Regions from separate parts of the Paenibacillus sp. FSL R7-0302 genome, predicted to be linked through region 2. Evidence: riboswitches for the same ligand, from Rfam matches in the RefSeq annotation. Region 2 holds a riboswitch; each other region holds the start of a gene.
What was found. A riboswitch is a leader RNA that binds a small molecule or an ion and turns the genes downstream of it on or off. The one in region 2 is predicted to bind cyclic di-AMP.
Positions count from the first base shown of each region.

Region 1: another riboswitch for cyclic di-AMP. It lies ahead of MKY96_RS11210 (APC family permease); the one in region 2 lies ahead of MKY96_RS28700 (3D domain-containing protein).
Region 3: another riboswitch for cyclic di-AMP. It lies ahead of MKY96_RS26015 (hypothetical protein); the one in region 2 lies ahead of MKY96_RS28700 (3D domain-containing protein).

Region 1 is NZ_JBBOWB010000001.1:2,554,373-2,558,552, forward strand. Features, by position in the region: gene MKY96_RS11195 (sensor histidine kinase) at 1-827, shown strand, start outside; gene MKY96_RS11200 (DsbA family protein) at 921-1,685, shown strand; gene MKY96_RS11205 (disulfide oxidoreductase) at 1,682-2,116, shown strand; cyclic di-AMP (ydaO/yuaA leader) riboswitch at 2,343-2,502, shown strand; gene MKY96_RS11210 (APC family permease) at 2,631-4,180, shown strand, end outside.
Region 2 is NZ_JBBOWB010000002.1:680,696-684,875, reverse strand. Features, by position in the region: gene MKY96_RS28710 (HD domain-containing protein) at 1-33, shown strand, start outside; gene MKY96_RS28705 (TatD family hydrolase) at 88-858, shown strand; cyclic di-AMP (ydaO/yuaA leader) riboswitch at 1,058-1,284, shown strand; gene MKY96_RS28700 (3D domain-containing protein) at 1,571-2,731, shown strand; gene rnmV (ribonuclease M5) at 2,893-3,444, shown strand; gene rsmA (16S rRNA (adenine(1518)-N(6)/adenine(1519)-N(6))-dimethyltransferase RsmA) at 3,441-4,180, shown strand, end outside.
Region 3 is NZ_JBBOWB010000002.1:69,912-74,091, reverse strand. Features, by position in the region: gene MKY96_RS26025 (family 43 glycosylhydrolase) at 1-132, shown strand, start outside; gene MKY96_RS26020 (hypothetical protein) at 583-780, shown strand; gene MKY96_RS26015 (hypothetical protein) at 1,287-1,742, opposite strand; cyclic di-AMP (ydaO/yuaA leader) riboswitch at 1,876-2,045, opposite strand; gene MKY96_RS26010 (WD40 repeat domain-containing protein) at 2,286-3,617, opposite strand; gene MKY96_RS26005 (glutaredoxin family protein) at 3,725-3,967, opposite strand; gene ytxJ (bacillithiol system redox-active protein YtxJ) at 3,964-4,180, opposite strand, start outside.

The DNA of each region.
Region 1 (4,180 bases), on a different contig from region 2:
CCCTGATGAAGTATCAGTATGAGCTGCTGGAGGCCAGGGATGCTGCGGAGAGTGCTGTGACGATGAAAAGCGAGTTCCTCGCCACCATGAGCCATGAGATCCGCACGCCGCTGAACGGCATTATCGGTGTCAACCAGCTGCTGTCCGAGGAGATCAGCAATCCTGAGCATCTGGAGCTCCTGCGGCTTCAGAGTACAAGCAGCCACGCTCTGCTGCATGTGATGAGCGATATTCTCGATATCTCCCGGCTGGAGGCGGATGGCCTCTCACTGAACAAGGATACTTTCGGGCTGAAGGCGCTGCTCCAGGGCTGTATGGACCTGTTCATGGTGAGCACACAAGACAAGCCGTTATCTCTTGAGCTTCTGATCGAGGAGGGACTTCCCGACAAGTTCACCGGGGATGCTGCGCGTATCCGCCAGATTCTCATCAACCTGATCGGCAATGCGGTGAAATTCACGCCATCCGGCACGGTAACGGTTAAAGTGGAGTCCTATGGCGTCAGGGAGACCGCTCAGGCGCTGCAATTCATGGTACGCGACACCGGCATTGGCATCTCACCGGATAAGCTGCAGCTGCTCTTCCAGTCCTTCTCGCAGGTGGACGGGTCGCATACCCGCAAGTACCCCGGCACGGGTCTGGGCCTGGCGATCTGCAAGAAGCTGGTGGACCTGATGCAAGGAGAAATCTGGGCAGAACCGGCAGAAGGGGGCGGCACACAATTCTTCTTCAGAATTAAGCTGCAGTCGCAGGAGCATTCCCCGGAGGTATTTTTCGGCAAGGATACAGGGGAAGGGGAGTCAGCAGAGGAGAATGAAGCCGTATAAGACAGCGATTGCCAACAAGAGAGTTAACATTATATAATTTGAAAGTAACTATTCTTTTATCACGATAGTCCTGAGGACGGAAAGGAACTCTCTTTGAGCAAAACAAAAAAGAACAATGTCACGGCTCCCCAGATGAGCAAGCAGGAGAAGCGCAGGGCAGAGCAGGAGCAGCAGAAGCAGAAAACGAGAATTCTTATCGTGAGTACGGTGGCCATCGTCGTTATTATTTTTGTAGGCTTATTCATGCTTGCTTCCAAGGACTCTTCGCCTGCCGGCACAGACAGTACGCCGGTTGCCTTCAATTACAGTGAAATGATGCGGCTTGGCAAGGAGGATGCTCCGGTCAAAATAGTGGAATTCGGCGACTTTAAATGTCCGGCTTGCGCCCAGTTCACCGGTGTCATCAAGCCGCAGATCGTTCAGGGCTATGTAGATCAGAATAAAGCAGCCTTCTATTTCGTGAATCTGGCCTTCATCGGCAAGGATTCCAGAACGGCCTCCCTGGCAGCGCTATCGGTCTATCATCAGAACCAGGAAGCGTTCTGGAAGTATTTCGATGCGATCTATGCCAATCAGGGGAATGAAGAGAAGGAATGGGCTACGCCTGACTTCCTGGTGAGTCTCGCCAAGCAGCTGGAGCTGCCGGTGGATTACGACCTGCTGCGCAAGGACATTGACGAGCGTACCTACGTAAGCGAGCTGGAGCGGGATATTCAGCTTGGCACCGATACGGGTGTAACGAATACGCCATCCTTGTACGTGAACGGCATCAAGGTGAAGGAGCCTTTCAATATGGAGGCGATTGACGCCCAGATTCAGGCAGCAACAGCAGCAGCGGGAGCAGGGACCGCCCAATGACCGTCTTCTCTGCCTTCTGCCGGCGTAACTGTCTCTACTTGGCCTGGTTCGTCTGTGTGGTGGCTGTAGCAGGAAGCCTGTATCTCAGTGAGGTCCTAAATTACGAGCCCTGTAAGCTGTGCTGGTTCCAGCGGATCTTCATGTATCCGCAGCTGTTCCTGCTGGGGATCGCCACCTACCGGGCGGACAAGCGGATCATTCCATACGTGCTTCCCCTTAGTCTGATCGGCGGCTGCATCTCTATTTATCATTATGCGGAGCAGAAAATTCCGGCGCTCAGCAAGGTGCTTCCCTGTACCATCGGCGTACCGTGCAACAAGGATTATCTGAACTGGTTCGGATTTATAACGATCCCTCTGCTTGCACTTATAGCCTTTGCCTTAATCTCGATTCTGCTCTGGACAGGACGCAAAGAGGAGCCTGCGGAGTAAGAAGCTGACGGGCAGAAGGAAGAGAAGAGAATACCTTTAATTTTAGTAAAAAATAATATGCAAAAACCCTGTAAAATCACGTGGTAAAGGGATAATGAAAGAGAATGAAAGATCAAGACATACCGGATGATGAATTTGGTTGTTTTGAGTGCTTTTCATTCTTTTTTCATTTGTTTCCACGCTTTACGGAAGACGTGTTGTAGCTTAATATTAGTCCTTGTGAGAAGTTGAATATGCGCTGAATTTTCCGGAAGGAAAAACGGGGGAACCACACTTTGGCTAAGGCCAAAAGGGGTGAATCGGAGCAGGCTACTTGACCTGTAACCGTAGGGCTACCACAGTCCGAATCCGCCAGCTAACCTCGTAAGCCACTAGTGGGATAATGACCATGCACACTAAGGCATGCGGATCATTTCCGTATGCTTATTTTGGTGCCTGCATTTATGAAATCCACTTATGAAAACAGCGCAGGGAAACCCGTTTCAACTTAACCAAGAGAGGAACTGTTACTACAATGGTAAGCAAGGTAAAACGACTATTGATCGGGCGTCCGATGAAGTCGAACGAACTCGATCATGAAAAGTTATCCAAGGTGAAAGCACTGGCTGTCCTGTCTTCTGATGCGCTCTCGTCTGTAGCCTACGGAACAGAACAAATTCTGATTGTACTGGTGGCCGCCGGGTTCACCGCTATCTGGTACTCCTTGCCAATTGCATTAGCCGTATTGGGCCTGCTGGCTATTCTGATTCTGTCCTACCGGCAGACGATCTTCGCTTATCCCCAAGGCGGGGGCGCGTATATTGTCGCCAAAAGCAATCTAGGGGTGCATACCGGCTTACTGGCCGGCGGCTCTCTTCTGGTGGATTACATTCTGACGGTGGCGGTAAGCGCCTCGGCGGGGACGGATGCAATCACTTCAGCTTTTCCAAGTCTGCATAATCATAGTGTTCTCATAGCGGTATCTGTTATCGTGCTCTTAACGATTGTTAACCTGCGGGGAGTGACCGAATCGGCCTCCTTCATCGCTATCCCGGTCTATCTGTTCGTGGTTTCCATCTTCGTGCTCATCATCTCGGGGGTCTTCAAATATATGACCGGCGGCGCCCATGCCCATGTTCCTGAGATTGGCTCGGCGGTATCGAACGTGAGTATGTTCCTGCTGCTGAAGGCCTTCAGCTCCGGCTGTTCGGCTCTGACCGGGGTAGAAGCGGTCTCCAATGCCATTCCTAACTTCAAAGCGCCCGCGGAGAAAAATGCAGCCAAAACGCTGATGCTCATGGGCCTCATTCTCGGGGTAATGTTCACAGGTATTACGCTGCTCGCTTACTGGTACGGTATCATGCCTGATGAGAAGGCCACCGTGGTCTCACAGATTACCGAATCTACCTTCGGCCGCGGCGGACTGTACTTCTTCATTCAGGGGATTACGGCGGTTATCCTGTTCCTGGCAGCCAATACGGCGTACTCGGCCTTCCCGCTGCTGGCGTTCATGTTCGCCAAAGATAAATATCTGCCCCATGCCTTCATGGTGCGCGGCGACCGGCTGGGCTTCTCCAACGGTATTATTTTCCTCGGTGTCATGTCGGCTGTGCTGGTGGCGGCGTTTCACGGGAATACGGAAGGACTCATTCCATTATATGCAGTAGGGGTATTCATTCCGTTCACGCTGTCGCAGCTGGGCATGATGGTCCAATGGTACAGAACGAAGCCGAAAGGCTGGCAGAGCAAGTTCGCCGTCAATACGGTGGGGATGCTCACTACATTAACGATCACCCTGATTTTCATAATCACTAAATTCTCCAGCGTGTGGATGGCCTTCATCTTCCTACCGGCTGTTATCATCGTGTTCCACCGGATTCACCGCCATTATATGAATATTGCCGATCAGCTGCGGATCTGTCCGGCTACCGATAAGCCTTGTATCAAAGGAAGCACCGTAGTCGTTCCGGTCGCCGGTGTGACTCGCGCTGTACTACATTCGATCAGCTATGCGAAGTCATTGACAGATAATGTGGTCGCTGTATATGTAGGCTTCGATGAAGAAGAGATTCACAAGATGGAGCA
Region 2 (4,180 bases):
CCGCCGTCCATCGCAGAGATTTTTGCCAAATAATCAGATCATGCTTGGAATTATAGATACAACAACAGGCCGAAAGGATGTAATGTAATGCAGTTATTCGACACCCATACCCATCTGGATGCTCCACAATTCGACGAAGACCGCGAAGAGGTCATTGCCAGGGCGCTGGAAGCCGGCGTCAGCAAGATGATCAACATCGGCTTTAACCGGGATACGATACCGACCACCATGCAGCTTGCCGAGAAATATGATTATATTTATGCAGCCGTTGGCTGGCATCCCCAGGATGCCATCACGATGAAGGACGGAGACCTGGAATGGATCGCCTCCTTATGCGCTCATCCCAAGGTGGTTGCCATCGGCGAGATTGGGCTGGATTACTACTGGGATACCTCTCCTAAGGATGTGCAGCATGAAGTATTCCGCAAGCAGATCGGGCTGGCCCGTGAGCTGAAGATGCCAATCAGCATTCATAACCGTGATGCTCATGAAGATGTGATCCGTATACTCCGCGAGGAGAAGGCGGGCGAGGTTGGCGGGGTAATGCACTCCTTCTCCGGGAGTTGGGAAAGTGCCAAGATGTGTCTTGATTTGGGCTTCCATCTTTCTTTTGGAGGACCGATTACGTTCAAGAATGCCCGGGTGCCCAAAGAGGTGCTTGCCCAGACTCCGCTGGACCGGCTGCTGATCGAAACCGACTCCCCATATCTGACTCCGCACCCCTTCCGGGGCAAGCGAAATGAGACCGCTCATGTGAGGCTGGTAGCGGAGGCGGCCGCGGCAATAAAAGGGATTGAATTACAGGAATTGGCGGAAATTACGTATGCGAACGCACTGGAACGATTTGGGATACTCTGAAAACAGGAGTAAAAGCGGTGAAAAATGAAGTATAGCGGATATATTAAACTTTTATGACGGAAAAACGGCCGATTATTACAATATTTTAATCATTTTTTTACGTAAACGTGGTTGAATCGTCCTTTACAACATGTATCAAAACAGGATATCATCTTTTCAGTGCAGTGAGCTGTTGTAACTGTGACAGTCACTAATTTCATGGATCGTCTCGCTGAGTCTCCGTATGGAGAACGGGGGAACCAATAATGCGCTGCCGCATGAACGTACAGAGTACAACGCAGAATTGCCGCAGGCATTATTTGATTTCTTTACGTGGTCTTTGGGGTGAATTTGAGGGCAACCGCCGTGAGCGGGTGACCTGAGATAGGGCGTCTCTCTTATGTCCGAACCCGACAGCTAACCCCGTAAGCGCAAGTAAGAGAGGAAACCTCGTGCATAAGCATTCCGACGTATTCGACACCGGGAAGCCACGAAAGAGTCCTCTATGAGCTCTTTTTAGGCTTCTTTTGTTTTGAATAATGAGAATGCTCCCGGCATACTGTTATATAACAGATCTCCGGAGTAACTATGCCGAGCAGGCGATCCATGAGCAGGAAACGCTGAAGCAAGTGCGGGCGTATCCTGTTGCAAACTCAAACCTAGTTTCGTCAGAAGTGATACAGTCACCTTGAACTAACTTAGACGACGGGGCTATGTAAGGAGGATGGAAAGAGTGGGCGTATTCCAACCAGAGGTATCCCATGATTCGCAATCATCCAGCAGGTCTTTCGCATTACGGTTGAAGCAAGTGAATCCCCGCGTAGTTTTACTTGCCGGTGTGGCATCGATTGTTATCGCACTGTTAATACTGCTGTACGTACACGGTCAGAGCAAAAAAGAAATTACCCTAGTAATAGACGGACAGGTACAGACACTGGAGACGCGGGAAACGCTGTTCAGTGATGTGCTGGCTAAGGAACAGATTTCGCTGCAGGCGCATGATGAATTATCTATTGGCCTTAGTGATGAAATAAAAGACGGCGACCGTATCGTGATTAACACTGCGCAGAAGTTCGCTCTTACCGTAGACGGAAAGACCGAGACGTTATTTACGACCGAGGATACCATTGGTCAGGCCATCGACAAGCTGGGCTACAGCCTGGAAGGCTTAGACAAGATTTACCCTTCGCTAGAAACCGCAGTATCTGCAGACATGGAAATCAAAATTGTCCGGATTAACAAGCATGTGGTTCAACGGACAACTAATTTGCCTTTCCGGGTCATTAAGACAGCAGACCCCTCATTGACCAAGGGAACCGTAAGAGTGGCACAGGCAGGTAAGCCTGGCGTAATGGTCCAGCACATCGAGAAGATCTATCAAGATGGCGAGCTGGCATCCATGCGCATGATCGGCAAGGAAGTACAGACGGTTACCAAGGACAAAGTCATTGCCATTGGAACCAAGCCGCTTCCTAAGCCCGTCGTAGTTACTGCCAAAGTTTCCAAACCTGTAACAACCTCCAAGTCATCTAAAGCGAGCGCAAAGGCCAGCAATGTTACCAGTAAGGCTGGTGTGGATTTCGAGTACAAAAGAATGATCAAAAACGTATCCATGACCGCGTATTCGTCGCAGGAACCGGGTATTGGAACACGTACTGCCTCCGGCACACGCGTAACGGAAGGCCGCACTATTGCTGTAGATCCTAGGGTTATACCAATCGGCTGGTGGGTGTACATTGAAGGATTAGGGTTTCGCCGAGCAGAGGATACCGGCGGTGCCATCAAAGGCAACAAGGTGGATGTCTATTACGATTCACTGAGTCATGCCCGTAATTTCGGCCGCAAGTCGCGCACACTCTATGTGATCGGACCTGTGAAGCCGGAGCTGAACTAAACGTAAAGTCTTTTGCAAATTAGCGGTTAATACGATATAGTGAGGGAAGCACTTACGAAATTTCAGAGAGCTGCCGCTCATCACTTATACATTCTTTAGCCAAAAAGAAGGGGAGCGAATCCTCTTCTTTTTGCGTTCTGGAGTAAGGAGTAAAAATATTTATGATTAAAGAGCTAATTGTGGTTGAAGGGAAAAGTGATACCGTTGCCGTTAAGCGGGCGGTTGAGGCCGATACGATTGAAACCGGGGGTTCGGCAGTAGATAGCAGGGTCATTGCCAAGATCAAGCTGGCCATGGAGCGCCGGGGTGTAATCATTCTTACCGACCCGGATCATGCCGGAGAGCGAATCCGCAAAATCGTCGCGGCCAAGGTGCCGGGCTGCAAGCATGCCTTCATCCCGGAGAAGGATGCAACGCGCAAAGGAGATATCGGAATAGAGAATGCTTCGCCTGAGGCTATCCGCCATGCGCTGGAGCATGTACATACCTCCTTCGAGGGGGCGCCGCCCATCATCGGGCTGGATGAGCTTATGGCCGCAGGGCTGATGGTGCATCCCCGGGCGGCTGAGCGCAGAATGCAGCTTGGCAATCTGCTCGGTATCGGTTATTGCAATGGCAAACAGCTGTACAAACGTCTGGCGATGTTCGGCATTACCCGCGAAGAGTTCGCGCAGGCCCTCGCCCAAATTGATCAGGGAGGCATTACTTCATGAGCGGTATCGAGAATATCTCGTCCCCAACAAGAACCAAAGCGATAATTCAGCGTTACGGATTCTCCTTCAAAAAAAGCCTGGGCCAGAACTTTCTGATCGATCAGAATATTCTGGACAAAATCGTGGATGCCGCCGGTCTGGACAGCACAGCCGGTGCGCTTGAGATTGGGCCGGGGATCGGAGCACTGACGGAACGGCTGGCGTTGACGGCCGGGGCCGTCACTGCGGTAGAGATTGACCGCAGGCTGATTCCGATTCTTAGGGATGTCCTGTCGCCTTATCCCCATGTAAAGATCCGTAATGACGATGTGCTGAAGGTGAATCTGCAGGAGCTGTTCGCTGAGGATTTCGCGGGCAGGGACCGGGTTAGTGTCGTAGCTAACCTGCCGTATTATGTGACTACACCTATCCTCATGAAGCTGCTGGAGGAGAAGCTGCCGCTGGATAATATCGTGGTCATGATCCAGAAGGAGGTTGCCGAGCGTATGGCGGCGTCTCCGGGCGGCAAGGAGTATGGCAGCCTGAGTATTGCCGTCCAGTATTACAGCGAGCCTGAGCTGGTCTGTATGGTGCCGCGTACGGTGTTCATCCCGCAGCCTAACGTGGAATCGGCTGTGATCCGGCTGAAGGTCAGAGAACGTCCTCCGGTGGAGGTAGCGGACGAGAAGCATTTCTTTGGTGTGGTTCAGGCGTCCTTTACCCAGCGGCGCAAGACGATTGCCAATAATCTTAAGGC
Region 3 (4,180 bases), 610 kb from region 2:
GATGAAGGCGTGAACGGGGAGCCGGGGGAGATTGGCGGGTTTACAGGCTTGTTCAATTTCATCGGTTCCGTGGATGCTCACCAGCATGACTCCTTCGCTGATTTTGACTATTATGGCGTGAAGAATTACTAATCATGCGAAAAAGACTCTTCTGAGTAAGAAAAGCCCATTCTTTTAAGGATGGGTTATTCATTTTATAATGAATTGAAAGAGCACACGATATTAATGACTTGACTAATAAATATTAAATTTTATAAGGAGGATTTTCCACTGGATCACCCCAAAATGTCGATCTACAGGATCTGACATTTAAACAGGTGCTGGATTATACGGATTCGGTTATTATAGCGGAGGTCATTCAGCAAATGCCGGATTTCAGCGTGGATCTAATTACGGAGCCAGTACGGCTATAAACTGGATAATCTTATTAGTGAGATTAAGGCTTTAAAAAACAATTAAAGGTATCCTTTAAATCATGTGACGATCATTCCCTGAAGTCTTGCTTACCCGGACCCTGAACTGGTGAAAACGCCGGAGATGGTGTACCTTAGTAGTATTAGTCTTTAGGAGTGGTGAATGGTTGTGAAGAAAAGTAGACAAACCCCCGTGCTGGTCGCGGCTTCTATCCTGCTCATTATTGTCAGCAGCCTGATCCCCTCGGATCAGTCGACTTGGCTGGGGGCGTTACAGACCCTTCTGCTGGGAGCCGGACTGCTCGGCTGCTGTATGGCTTTTTGGCGGTTTGCCAAGGGCGGCAAGGGTGGCAAGGGCAAGAGCTGAGTTCTATGTAGTGAACGGCCGGCGGAGACAGGATCAGTGCATGGGATGGTTAGCTATGTAAGGTGAGCCAGGCACTGTATGGGTGCTGATGCTGAGAGTCAAGGATTAAGTCGCGGCGGATGCTGCGGCTTTATTTGATAGAATTTATATGTTTTGGGGTCCCCGCAAAAGTACCTGAGTCATCACCTACGCTAAAGCCCCACTTTGTGGGGGGTTGCGGACTCAGCGGCCCTTATTTTGTGAAAAAGACTGATTATCTTCCCGGAGCGGACTGAGAGGACGCTAAAGGGCTGTATGGAGCGCAAAATGAGACGGAATTGGTTAATTAAGCGCCTCTCAGTCCGCATGGCCTTCGGAATGGTCCCATTTGCTGAAATAGCGGATCTGTAGTCCGCATGGCCCGCTACCCATCTCCCTCTGTCGCATCCGTACCCTAATTCCGCCACATCCAACTCATTCCGCCGTACTCATTCCTATATTCCGCGTATCCCGCGTTATTCCCAGTCTCACCCCGCTGAAGGGCGGTGGACCGCAGGCAAGGCTGAATGTGCGGCTGCCATCTGTTCGCGTATTCCTCTAAGCTGGGCCTTTAGCTCGGGGATGCTGCACTCCAGAATCTGGCTGATGTCGGGGAGGGGGAGCTGGATGCCATACCACAAGGCACTGGCAACGTGATCGTCCCAGTTAAGCAGCGCAGAAGCGCAGCGGCTGCGGTCCCGGGCGAGCACGGCACACTGGCGGATGCACTCTCTGTAGGCAGCCGCAGCAGCGCCATCGCCTGAGAGGCTGCCCTTCAGCCATAGTGTATGGAGTGCTACGAAGGTGGCGATTGCAGCTTGTTCGGCGCGGGCGCCTTGCTCCAGCAGCAGGCAGCTAAGCGCGTAGACGGGACCGCTATATTGCTGGGTGTAGGGGTTGAATCCGGCAGCGGCTGTTAGTTTGGGCGATAAGGGGTCAGGCATGTGGTCACGTTCCTTCCTGAATCTATACTGTGCAGTTCATCCAGCGCGCAAAAAACCGCAGGCAGAGGAGGACCTCTGCCTGCGGTTGTGGGTAACAGGCTTAAGAAGCCTGGCACAAAAGCGTGGCGGATCAGGGCTCTCTCCTTACGCTTACGAGGTTAGCTGTCGGATTCGGACGGTGAGAGTCGCCCTACCTGCCGGAGACCTGCGCGTGGCATTCTCCTTCGGATTCACCCCAAGTCGGCCTGACGGCCGGATGGTTCCCCCGTTTTCCACATGACGGAAATTCAGCGTGCATGCATATGCTCATTTTCATGAATGCATTCATTTGCTTTCAACACGAATCATACTCTCTTCAGAGGGGGTTTGTAAAAATGGAAAAGAGTGCTATTCGCCTTGTTTTCAGCAAATGGCTGACTGGTTATGCAAATGGAAGCGAAAACTCATATATGTAGCAGATTATCTGCCATTTATCTCGCTCAATCGCTGTTTTTTATTTTTGGCAGACGGCGGCGGGGAAGAAGGGTTCCCCCATGTATCAGCTCACCACCAAAGCGGCTCATTCTGATTCTTCCAGGCAATCATCCGCTTCATCTCACGAACGGTTCCTGTTGTAATCTCATAGTCGCTGCGTTCAGTGGCATGAAGGTCCAGGAAATGCAGCATCCCTCCATAAGTCCCCACGGCCAGCATGGTCTCATCCGGATTGACAGCTAATCCGGAAATGGTGCTTCCGGCATAATAACGCCACAGCTCCCGCCCCTCTACATCAACGAGCCTCAAGTAGCCATAGGCATCGCCAATGACAACACCGTCCTTCAGCGCTGCCGCCGCATACACCCGGGCTTCCCCGTTAACGACCGGATATTCCTGATCTGGCAGGAGCTTGCCTGCTTCTAGATCTTCAAGGGACACGGCAACAGTAACGCCATTGTAGAAGTGGCAGGCATTGTACCATACACTATGCTGGTCCTTCGTAAATATAGTATAGTGCGGGTAACTGGATTCCGGATTGAATAAGTGAACCTGCCCTGAAGCTGTGTCATATAAAAGATGATCACTGCCCTGGCTGCCATAGGCAACCCATCTTCCATCCGGAGAGACAGCACCATGCGGCATGTCGATCTCAATATGCTCCATCTCATCTGCTTTATATTCTTCGAGGTCAGGATGCAGCAGCTTCACCTCCCATGGCTTCTCCTGCAATTGCTGGACCAGGATAATCCCCTGACTTGTAACAAGCAATAACGCTTGACCGTCGTTAAAAGGAATAACTTGCTCCAAGGGTAACTCCTGATCCAGGCAGTCTATGTTCAAAACGGTAAAGTCCGGGTCCAGCGCTTGAATCATTCCATTCAGCTCCCGCCACGAAAGCTCGGCCACTACTTCTCCCTGTAATGCGCTGTTCATGGATTGCAGAATAGTAATCCCTTGCGTGCCCGCGAGTGCATAGAACTGATTGTCAGGAGATGCCCCAACCAGGCTAAATTCGTCGAATACGGAAATAACATCCCTATGTACAGCCACAACTGCATTCTTCTCCCAAGGTGAGCCGGTGCTGAACACCACAGCATCATCACTTATGAAATGGATACCGCGAATCGCCTGCATCTCCTTCTGAAAGTGCCCGGAGAGCGGCCACGTTGCCGCCGGTAGTTGCTCCCGCAGCTCAGCAATCTCACCGTGCTCATTAGCTCCTCGAATCATCTTATAGATTTTGGCGGCGAGGGCCCCGCGTGTATCCTCTGCGGGTTCATTTCCCGCTTTGTCCCAGCCTTCTGTCAGGCCCTTATGTACGAATTGATTGACGTCGCTCGCATAACGCGTTCCTTCTTCACGCCATTTGGCGGCATGCTCATCCTGTAGCCATTTCAAAGGATCAAGCCTCCTTTTCCAGATATATATAAATATACAGTTATTTCATCGATGAATCGCAAAAAAAAGGCGCTGCTCCTGTTGAGAGGACAGCACCTTTGCGTATATTACAGAACAGCAGCATCCATAAGCTCCTGAAGCTCAGGGAGATTGAAGCCCTTGACCGCCCGGTCCCCGGATACGGTGACTGGAATGCCCATGAAGCCCAGCTTCTCCACTTCCTCCTGGTAGACGGAGCTGGTCATCACATCCCGGACCTCGAAGGGAATGCCCTTGCTCTCCAGCAGCTGCTTCACCTGATTGCATTCGCCGCAGCCGGAGGTCGAATAGACAATTACGTTCGCGCTCATTGTTCCACTGCTTCCTTTATCGCTTTTTGGGTAATCTTCCAGTGTGAGGTGTTCCAGCGGACCTCGCTGTCCTCCAGCAGGAAAATCTGCGGGGATTCATGCTTGATCCCGAAATCCTCAGCAATCTGATTGGACACAGACCGGTCTTCGATCACATGGACAACGGCTGCTGGAGTATCTGAATGCTGTGCATAGGCCTGGAATTCCTCGTTG